Regions from separate parts of the Streptomyces sp. NPDC046939 genome, predicted to be linked through region 3. Evidence: riboswitches for the same ligand, from Rfam matches in the RefSeq annotation. Region 3 holds a riboswitch; each other region holds the start of a gene.
The links. Region 3 has a riboswitch for cyclic di-AMP ahead of ABZ877_RS18990 (NlpC/P60 family protein). Riboswitches for the same ligand answer to the same signal wherever they lie in the genome.
Positions count from the first base shown of each region.

Region 1: another riboswitch for cyclic di-AMP. It lies ahead of ABZ877_RS02835 (C40 family peptidase); the one in region 3 lies ahead of ABZ877_RS18990 (NlpC/P60 family protein).
Region 2: another riboswitch for cyclic di-AMP. It lies ahead of ABZ877_RS29255 (M23 family metallopeptidase); the one in region 3 lies ahead of ABZ877_RS18990 (NlpC/P60 family protein).

Region 1 covers NZ_JBEYWV010000002.1:117,966-121,295, forward strand. Annotated here, with positions in the region: gene ABZ877_RS02825 (helix-turn-helix transcriptional regulator) at 1-464, opposite strand, end outside; gene ABZ877_RS02830 (ATP-binding protein) at 750-1,208, shown strand; gene ABZ877_RS02835 (C40 family peptidase) at 1,300-1,773, opposite strand; cyclic di-AMP (ydaO/yuaA leader) riboswitch at 1,777-1,907, opposite strand; gene ABZ877_RS02840 (hypothetical protein) at 2,317-2,625, opposite strand; gene ABZ877_RS02845 (ATP-dependent Clp protease proteolytic subunit) at 2,634-3,269, opposite strand.
Region 2 covers NZ_JBEYWV010000030.1:100,744-104,073, forward strand. Annotated here, with positions in the region: tRNA gene ABZ877_RS29245 (tRNA-Met) at 1-11, shown strand, start outside; gene ABZ877_RS29250 (PP2C family protein-serine/threonine phosphatase) at 198-1,298, shown strand; cyclic di-AMP (ydaO/yuaA leader) riboswitch at 1,465-1,623, shown strand; gene ABZ877_RS29255 (M23 family metallopeptidase) at 1,635-2,678, shown strand; gene ABZ877_RS29260 (aldo/keto reductase) at 2,727-3,330, shown strand, end outside.
Region 3 covers NZ_JBEYWV010000016.1:40,279-43,608, reverse strand. Annotated here, with positions in the region: gene pcrA (DNA helicase PcrA) at 1-1,321, opposite strand, end outside; cyclic di-AMP (ydaO/yuaA leader) riboswitch at 1,508-1,665, shown strand; gene ABZ877_RS18990 (NlpC/P60 family protein) at 1,673-2,902, shown strand; gene ABZ877_RS18985 (hypothetical protein) at 2,932-3,285, opposite strand.

The DNA of each region.
Region 1 (3,330 bases), on a different contig from region 3:
AGCCGCACCTCGACCAGTGCCTCGATATGTTGCTCGGGCATGTCGGGCAGCACCGAACGTGTCACCGCACGCGCGTACTCGGGTGTCTGCAACAGCCCCGGCACCACGCTCGTCTCCAGCGTCCGGATGCGGCACGCCTGCGACTCCAGGCTGATGAAGTCGCGGTACGACGGCGGCAGCAGCCCCCGGTACGCCTGCCACCAGTGATGACCGCCCGCATCCTCCGCACCCGCCAGCGCGACGATGAGCTCGCGCCGGTGCGGGTCGACTGTCTCGAACGCGTCGAGCAGTCGCAGCACGTCCGACGCCTTCACGCCGCTGCGTCCTGTCTCGATCCGGCTCACCTTCGACTGGTGCCAGCCGACGAGACGGGCCGCCTGGCCGCTCGTCAGCCCGGCCTCGACGCGTAACGCGCGCAGCTCCGCTCCGAGTTTGCGACGACGCACCGCGGGACCGTATTTCATGCCGACTCCTCAACGCTCCACGGGCCGCGTCACCGGACTCCTTCCCGGCCCGGTCGGCACGGCCTCGGAGCAGACGGTAGAGGAAGCGATGTGCGCGTGCCCAAATACGGTCTACCGTCGCAGAGTTCACCGCATCGAGCGACAGATATATGCATATCTTGGGGGATCGACAGCACCGAAGGGCATCCGAGTGGCACTCTGGCGCGAAGCAGAAGTCGGAGGCCACACGCCAGCGAACCGCCTGAGTCGCGGGTGGGGCTTCGGTGGGAAAGGGACGACGTCGCCATGGCAGACCACCAGGAAGCATCCGTCACGCTGCCGAGCAATGCCGCCTCGGTCTCCGCTGCACGCCGGTACGTGAGCACCGTGCTGGCCGAGTGGGGGTTGCCGGGGGACACCGACGCGGCGGACACGGTGCGCCTGATCGTCTCGGAGCTCGCGACCAATGCCGTGCAGCACACGCTGGGCCAGTCGCCCACGTTCACCATCGACGTGGAGCTCGAACGCGACGAGCAGTTGCGGATCGGCGTCACCGACAGCCACCCGCGCTACCCCAAGCGCCTTCCCGCCGCGGTCGCGCAGGACAACGGGCGGGGCATGGTCATCGTCCGCAGCCTCACCGCGGAGTGCGGCGGACGCCTGTCGGTCGCGCCGACGGCGGAGGGCGGCAAGACCGTGTGGATCTCCCTGCCGTGGATTACCGGCCTGAACGGCAGCGCGACCCGTCCCGGCACCGCCTGTTGACGCGGCGCGCCACGGGCCCGTACGCGCTCACGTGGGGGCGTGCCCGGCGCCAGGCCCCGCCCCCACGCATCTCACTTCAGCGGCGCGCCGCTCAGCGAACGCGGCCGTACCAGACGCTCTTCGTCCAGATCTTCTGCAGCTTCACCACGTCACCGGTCTTCGGCGAGTGCCAGATCCGTCCCTTCCCGGCGTAGATGCCCACGTGGTAGACGCTCCGGCCCGAGTGGAAGAAGACCAGGTCACCCGTCTTGCGGTGGGACGCGGAGACGTGCCGGGTCTTGTTGTACTGCTGGGCCGCGGTGCGCGGCAGCTTCTTGCCCGCCCGCTTGAACGAGTAGAGCGTGAGCCCCGAGCAGTCGAACCGGTGCGGCCCCGAGGCGCCCCACTTGTACGGCGCCCCCTTCTTGGAGGCCGCGACCTTCACGGCCTTGGTCGAGGCCGTGGCCGCCGATGCCTCGGACGCGGCGCCGGGGACCATCAGCCCCGCGCCGGCGACCGCCAGCGTGAGGGCCGAAGCGGTACCGGCCCGGGTCAGCAGCGACGGAACACGATTGAGCGCAGTCATGCGCAACCCTTCGTCTGCCGCCTGTGAAGGATGACCTGTCGGGTTCGGGCAGGCGAAGTTGCCCGGCCGCGTCTGCGGCTTCACCCCAAGGGCCGCTCGGGTCCCACCTTCGTCAAGGTGGGCCGGTGGCCCGTCGTGCCTGGGTCCTCCACTCCTGCCGATGCACTTCTGTCGACCTGGCATCCGTGCGGCGGCAGGACTCGGCGTCCGCACGGACCGCCCCGCCGCGGCGGCGGGGGCTTGTCGTCGTCGAAGGGATCTTCACGCACAAGTGGGGTGGAATCCGAGTTGAACCGGCGGTAAGTGAGGCTCCTCACGCTTGACCCGTTCAGGTGGACAGTGCGCCTTTCGAGCCCCGGGAGCGACCCCCGACCACGCCCGTACCAGCGACGGAGCGCCTGATTCCGGGGTTCGCGTACCGTCGGAGCGCAACTCGGGCCGCCTCGTCGACGTACGCGTATCTAGGCTGTTCGGCGGTCCACCATCTGGACCGTTTCGGTCCGGAGGCAGACCGAGACAGACACTGTCGTGTCGAAGATGTCCTCAAGCGACCGTTTCTGGCGGCAAAGTGATCCGCTGGGTGCGCCGCTCACCATCGAGGACGCGCAGAGCCCGGCCCAGGGTTGCGGCGTGCACCTCGCTCTCACCCCGTCGGTGCATCAGCTCCAGCGCGTCGCGCAGCTCCACCGCCCGGCTCACGAGCGCCTGCGCCGCACGCAGCCCCCGGTACGTGTCCTTGCCGCGCGCCGGATTGATGCGCGCGAGCAGGTCGACCACGGCCAGATAGCCGTCCACGAGCGCGCACTCGGCGCGGGTCAGCGCGGGCAGCGGCGGAAACTCGGGCGGGTACATCGGGCGCGTCACCGCCCGGCCGACGCGCCGAGAGGGCCCTTGCGGCTCGGCACGACCCGGTCCACCAGGCCGTACTCCACCGCCTGCGCCGCGTCGAGCACGGTGTCCCGCTCGATGTCCCGGCTGACACGGTCCTTCTCCCGCCCGGTGTGGCGCGCCAGCAGCTCCTCCAGCCGTTCGCGCATCCGCACCATCTCGCGGGCCTGGATCTCCAGATCGGTGGGCTGGCCCTGCGTCGGCTCGGGCAGCGCGGGCTGGTCGAGGACCACGCGCGCGCCCGGCAGCATCGTCCGCTTGCCCGGCGTCCCGGCCGCGAGCAGCACGGCGGCGACGGACGCGGCCTGCCCCAGACAGACCGTCTCCACCTCGCAGCTGACGTACCGCATCGTGTCGTAGATCGCCGTCATCGCGCTGAACGAGCCGCCGGGGGAGTTGACGTACAGCGAGATGTCCCGGTCGGGCGCCGCGTACTCCAGATGCATGAACTGGGCCATCACATCGTTGGCCGACGTGTCGTCGATCGGCGTCCCCAGAAACACGATCCGCTCCTCGAGCAACTTCGCGTACGGGTCGAGCGTGCGGTGCCCCGAGGACGTGCGTTCCGTGAACTCGGGCAGGACATAGCGGCCGGACGGACGGGTCATGGTGCTCGCGCCTCCTGTGCTCGTCGCCTGTAAAAAATGTACAGGCCGTACATCACGTACG
Region 2 (3,330 bases), on a different contig from region 3:
TGTCCCCGCTACTGAAGGCCGAGGCCGGAATCTTCCGAGATTCCGGCCTCGTTCCTTTTCTCGGCACGTCCCCTTCCCGGGCTGACCCCGTTCCCCGCCTGACCCGGACGGAGCAGCACCGCTCGCCCCCCGGCCCCCTCCCCGGAAACCCTTTGGTGAGGCGCCGGACAGCGGGCGCGGACGGCAGGAGAGCAGCGGTGGGGCAGCGAGGAGGGCGGCACAGGTATCCGGCGGACGCCCCCGGCACGCCCGTCCTCCTGCGGATCCTGCCCCTGCTGCTCATCATCGGCGGCGCGGTCTACGAGTACTGCACGCCGTCCGGATTCGCCGGCTCGCCCCTCTTCAGCGCGGCGCCGCTGGTCGCCGCGCCGTTCTTCTCGCTGGGCAGCACCATCGCGGCGGGCGTCGCCTCGATCGGCGCGATCGTCGCCGTGCACCTCAGATACGCGTCGTTCCACAGCGGTGTGTGGACCGAGATGGCGACCGTCGCCACCGTGTGCGTCCTCGCCTGCTTCCTCAACCGGATCAAGCACCGCGACGACGAGGAGCTGGCGTCCGCGCGGCAGATCGCGGCGGCGGCCCAGTTCGCGGTGTTGCCGCGCCCGGCCGGGCGGATCGCGGGGCTCGCCATCGCGGCCCGGTACGAGGCGGCGCAGGCCGACGCGTTCATCGGCGGCGACCTGTACGCGGTGCAGGACACCCCGCACGGCGTCCGCATGGTCGTGGGCGACGTACGCGGCAAGGGCATGGGCGCGGTCGCCGCCGTCGCCGTCGTCATCGGGGCGTTCCGGGAGGCCGCCGAGCAGGAGGACAGCCTGGAGGCGGTCGCCCAGCGCCTGGAGCGGGCGCTGGCCCGTGAGGGGTCGCGGCGGCGCGGCATCGACGACTTCGAGGGGTTCACCACCGCCGTGCTCGCCGAGATCCCGCACGGCGGCGACCTCCTGCGCATCCTCAACCGCGGCCACCCCGAGCCGGTCGTGCTGCACGGCGACGGCACGGTCCGGGTGATCACCCCCGCCGAGGCGGCGCTCCCGCTCGGCCTCGGCGAACTCGGCTCCTGGCCGGACCGGGCGACCGAGGCGGAGTTCCCGCCCGCGGCGACCCTGCTGCTCTACACGGACGGGCTCTCCGAGGCACGCGACGCGAAAGGTGTCTTCTACGATCCGGCGGCCCGGCTCGCCGGGCGCGTCTTCCCCGGCCCCGACGAGCTCCTCGCGACGCTGGCCGAGGAGGTGCGGCTGCACACCGGGGGCGGGGCCAGCGACGACATGGCGCTGCTCGCCGTACGCCGTCCTTGATCGACATCACCGGGGGTGACCGAACGGCGTCGCTCCGCATAACGATTGACACTACGTCAGAAACTGTGAGGTTTAACGAGCCTGGGACGGCTTGGAATTACCCTCCGCTGTCTATTAACGTTCGATAACGCAGCACGGTCGTCCCAGCCGTCACCAGCGACGGCTCCGTGCGCACGCGCCTAATCCCACGAGGGAGCCGGGGAACCACCAACTTGGGGTGAATCAGGCATCGTTCCGACGCTTTCCGGGCGCCGGACCGTGCTCGTAGGAGACCTTCCTGCTCCGAACCCGTCAGCTAACCCGGTAGGCGAGAAGGAAGGAAAGGAGAGCGCCCCCGTGGCGTCGAACCGTCCTGCCCCGGAGCTCTCCGGGTACCCCGCCCAGCCCGCCGACGGCGACTTCGCCGGCCCCCCGCGCGAGAGCTGGGAGGAGTGGAACCCTACCGAGGAGTCCGTCCGCCCCGTCCGCGGCAAGCACCGCGTGGCCCGGCAGCGCGGCGGCCTCGCGCGCAGCTCCACGGTCCTCGGCGTCGGCGTCATCGCCGCCGTCGGCGCGGGCGGCATCGCCACCGCGCAGGGCGGCAAGCCCGCGGTCCGGATATCCATGCCGGACCTCTCCGCGGTCAAGGACTCGCTGCCGGAGGCCACGTCGCTGCCCGGTGTCGGCGCGCTCATGGCCGACGACTCCGCTCCCGCCACCACCCCCGCCGAGACCGCCCCGCTCACCGCGATGAGCGGCGGGCACGCGGACGCCGGTGAGGCGCTGCGCGCCCGCATCATGCAGCAGGCCGAGACGCAGCAGGACGCCGCCGACGCCAAGGCGCAGGCCGAGGCCGAGCAGGCCGCCGCGCGCAAGGCCGCCGAGGAAGCCGCCGCCAAGCGGGAGAAGGCCGAGGCCAAGGCCGCCGCCGACAAGAAGAGGGCGGAGGAGGAGGCCAAGAAGAAGGCCGAGGCCGAGCGCCTCGCCAAGCTGGCCAAGAGCTACAAGCTCCCCGTCGCCTCCTACACGCTGACCGGCACCTTCGGACAGCCCGGCTCGCTCTGGTCCTCCGGCTACCACACGGGCCTGGACTTCGCCGCCCCCACCGGTACGCCGATCTACGCCGTCCACAGCGGCACCATCACCGAGGCCGGCTGGGCGGGCGCCTACGGCTACCGCACGATCCTCACCCTCGACGACGGCACCGAGCTGTGGTTCTGCCACCAGTCGTCGCTCAATGTCAGCGTCGGCCAGAAGGTCTCCACCGGCGACGTCATCGGCCGCGTCGGCGCCACCGGCAATGTCACCGGCGACCACCTCCACCTGGAGGTCCACCCCGGCGGGGACGCGACCGGCGTCGACCCGGCGGCCTGGCTGCGCGGCAAGGGCCTGGCACTCTGATGCCCGTCTGACGGAACACTCGCTTTCGCGGGGGCGTTGAATGACGGCATGACTTCTTCTCCCTTGCGCAAGCTCGGCTCCTCCGACCTGGAGGTCTTCCCGCTCGCCCTCGGCGGCAACGTGTTCGGCTGGACCGCCGACGAGGCCGCCTCCTTCGAGGTGCTCGACGCCTACACCGCCGGCGGCGGCAACTTCATCGACACCGCCGACTCGTACTCGGCCTGGGTCGAGGGCAACCACGGCGGCGAGTCGGAGACGATCATCGGCAAGTGGCTCAAGGCCCGCTCCAACCGCGACGACGTCGTCATCGCCACCAAGGTCGCCAAGCACCCCGACTTCCCCGGCCTGCACGCGGACAACATCAAGGCCGCCGCCGACGCCTCCCTCAAGCGCCTCGGCACCGACCACATCGACCTGTACTACACGCACTACGACGACGACGAGACGATCCCCGTCGAGGAGATCATCGGCGCGCTCGACGAGCTGGTGAAGGCGGGCAAGGTCCGCGACATCGGGGTCTCCAACATCTCGCCCGACCGTCTCCAGGAGTCCCTCGACTTCTCCGACCGCGAGGGCGTCGCCCGCTACGTCGCCATCCAGCCGCACTACAACCTCGTCTCCCGCGACACCTACGAGGGCCGCCGCCAGGAGA
Region 3 (3,330 bases):
TCTCCTCGAAGACACGGGACTGCGCGTTGGTCCGGTAGAAGACGGCGACGTCCCCGGCCTTCGCCTCGCCCGCGTCGGTGAGCCGGTCGATCTCGTCGGCGACGAACTGGGCCTCGTCGTGCTCGGTGTCCGCGACGTAGCCGGTGATCTGGGAGCCCGCGCCCGCGTTGGTCCACAGGTTCTTGGGGCGGCGCGACTCGTTGCGCTCGATCACCGCGTTGGCCGCGCTGAGGATCGTCTGGGTGGAGCGGTAGTTCTGCTCCAGGAGGATCGTCGTCGCGTTCGGGTAGTCCTCCTCGAACTGGAGGATGTTGCGGATGGTGGCGCCGCGGAAGGCGTAGATCGACTGGTCCGCGTCACCGACGACGCACAGCTCGGCCGGGTCCGCGTCGTGACCCTCGGCGTCCTCGGCCGGGCCGACCAGCTCGCGCACGAGCGCGTACTGCGCGTGGTTGGTGTCCTGGTACTCGTCGACCAGGACGTGGCGGAAGCGACGCCGGTAGTGCTCGGCGACGTCCGGGAACGCGCGCAGCAGGTTGACCGTGGTCATGATCAGGTCGTCGAAGTCCAGCGCGTTCGCCTCACGGAGCCGCGACTGGTACATCGCGTACGCCTGCGCCACGGACTTCTCGAAGCCGTCGGCCGCCGTCTTGGCGAAGTCCTCCTCGTCGATCAGCTCGTTCTTCAGGTTCGAGATCTTGGCGCTGAAGGACTTCGGCGGGAACTTCTTCGGGTCGAGGTCCAGGTCGCGGCAGACCAGGGCCATGAGCCGCTTGCTGTCGGCGGCGTCGTAGATCGAGAACGACGACGTGAAGCCGAGCTTCTTGGACTCGCGGCGCAGGATGCGCACGCAGGCGCTGTGGAAGGTGGAGACCCACATCGCGTTCGCCCGCGGGCCCACCAGGGCCTCGACGCGCTCCTTCATCTCGCCTGCGGCCTTGTTGGTGAAGGTGATCGCGAGGATCTGGCCGGGGTGCACACCACGCTCGGCGAGCAGATAGGCGATGCGGTGGGTGAGGACGCGGGTCTTGCCGGAACCGGCGCCCGCGACGATGAGCAGCGGCGAGCCACCGTGCACGACGGCCGCCCGCTGGTTCTCGTTCAGCCCCTCCAGGAGCGCCGCCGCGTCCACGGCCGGGCGCGGGGCGCCGCCGCGGTAGTACGCGTCCCTGGCCGGGGGCACGTCGAACTTCCCGCCGAACAGGTCGTCCGGGATCGGCTCGGGCTCCGGTCCCTCGTGCTCCGGGTCGGGCGGCGGCGGGGGCCCATCGGTCCGGTTCTGGAGGCCCGCCAGGAAGCTGTCGTCAAAGAGGCTGCTCATCGCCTTACGAGTCTAGGCCGACCCACTGACACACCGCCCCCTCCTTCCGGACACCGCACGCCACTGTCGCCAAGGTCACGAAAATGTATCGGGCATATCGCACAACGACCTTCACAGCAGCAACACGCGTTGGCTACGGTGCTGCGCGGGCCGTCCGTCCCCACGACCGCGAGCGCCGCGGCGAGCGGGCTGCCCCCGCCGAGTCCCGTACGCCGTGAGGCAGGGAACCGGGGACCCACCGAACCTTGGGGTGAATCGGCCCGACGCCCAGTCGGCGCCGTAGGGCAGCCTTCCGTACGCCCGAACCCGACAGCTAACCCGGTAGGCGGACCACGGAAGGAGTCGCCTGCCTTGGCGTCGCACCGCAAGACGCGCACCCGCTCCCGGCTGACCGGTGGCCTGCGCACCACCCCCGCGGTCGGGATCACGACCGCCGCCCTGACCTCGGTGGCCCTCCTCTCGCAGACGGCCCAGGCGACGCCCGCACCGGCGAGGCCGAGCCTGGAAGAGGTGCGCGAGAAGGTCGACACGCTGTACCGGCAGGCGGAGACCGCCACGCAGAAGTACAACGCCGCCAAGGAGCGGACCGACAGCAAGAAGCGCCAGGTCGACAAGCTCCTCGACGACATCGCCGAGCGCACCGACCAGATGAACACGGCCCGCCAGAAGCTGGGCCGGTTCGCCGCCGAGCAGTACCGCACGGGCGGGATGAGCGACACCGCGACGATGTTCCTCGCGGACGACCCCGAGGACTACTTCGCGCAGGACCGGCTGCTCAGCCGGATGACGGCGGACCAGAAGAAGGCCGTCGACGACTTCCAGACACAGCAGCGGGCCACCGCGAAGAAGCGCACCGAGGCGCAGGAGAGCCTGCGCCAGCTCACCACCTCGCAGACGGATCTGCGGACGTCGAAGCAGAGCGTGCAGTCGAAGCTCGCCGACGCGCGCGAGCTGCTGTCGAAGCTGACCGCCGAGGAGAAGCGGCGGCTCGCCGCGATCGAGCGGAAGAAGGAGGAGGCGGCCCGCAAGAAGGCCGCCGAGCTGGCGGCGAAGCAGAAGGCGCGGGAGGAGCGCGAGAGGAAGGCGGCGGAGCAGGCGGCCGAGGAGCGGGAACAGGCCGGTTCGGGCACCGGGTCCGCGGGGTCCACGGGCTCCGCCGGATCGGGCTCCACCGGGTCGGGCTCCACCGGCGACGCCTCCGGCAGCACCTCGTCCGGTTACGCGGCCAAGGCGGCGAAGGCGCTCGCGTTCGCCAGGGCTCAGATAGGCAAGCCGTACGTGTGGGGCGCCACGGGGCCGGGCTCCTACGACTGCTCGGGTCTCACCCAGGCGGCGTGGAAGGCCGCCGGGATCTCACTGCCGCGCACCACCTGGGACCAGGTGGAGTTCGGCACGACGGTCGCTCTCTCCGACATCCAACCCGGTGACCTGGTCTTCTTCTACGACGACATCAGCCACGTCGGCCTCTACCTCGGCGACGGCATGATGATCCACGCCCCGAAGCCGGGCGCGTACGTGCGCGAGGAGTCCATCTACTACGACGGCACGTCCTCGATCCACAGCGTGGTGCGGCCCGCCTGACTCCGGCCGCCCCGGGGCGCGGGGGCGGCTCAGGTCCAGAGCACGGCGATGAAGATGTTGGCGAGGGTGAGCGCGCCCACGGCCGCGAACAGGCCCTTCTCGGCCTTCTCCTCGTCACGCTTCACGTAGACGATCCCGAGGATGACGATCAGGATCGCCAGCTTCACGCCGATCTTGATGTTGTTCACGGTGTTGTCGTCGGCCTGGTTGAGGCCGACGAGCGCGACACCCGTCACCAGCATGGTCAGGGCGCCGTGCAGCATCGCCTTGGTGAACCGGGCCTCGCCCCGGCCCAGCGCCGACATCTGCGTGAGGAAGCCGCCGAGCAGCGCGGCGATGCCGATGATGTGCAGGCCGACGAAGAGATGGATGAGTACGTCCATGGTTGCGGAGCCTAATGGGGCGGCTGAGGCCGTCCGACAGCGGGC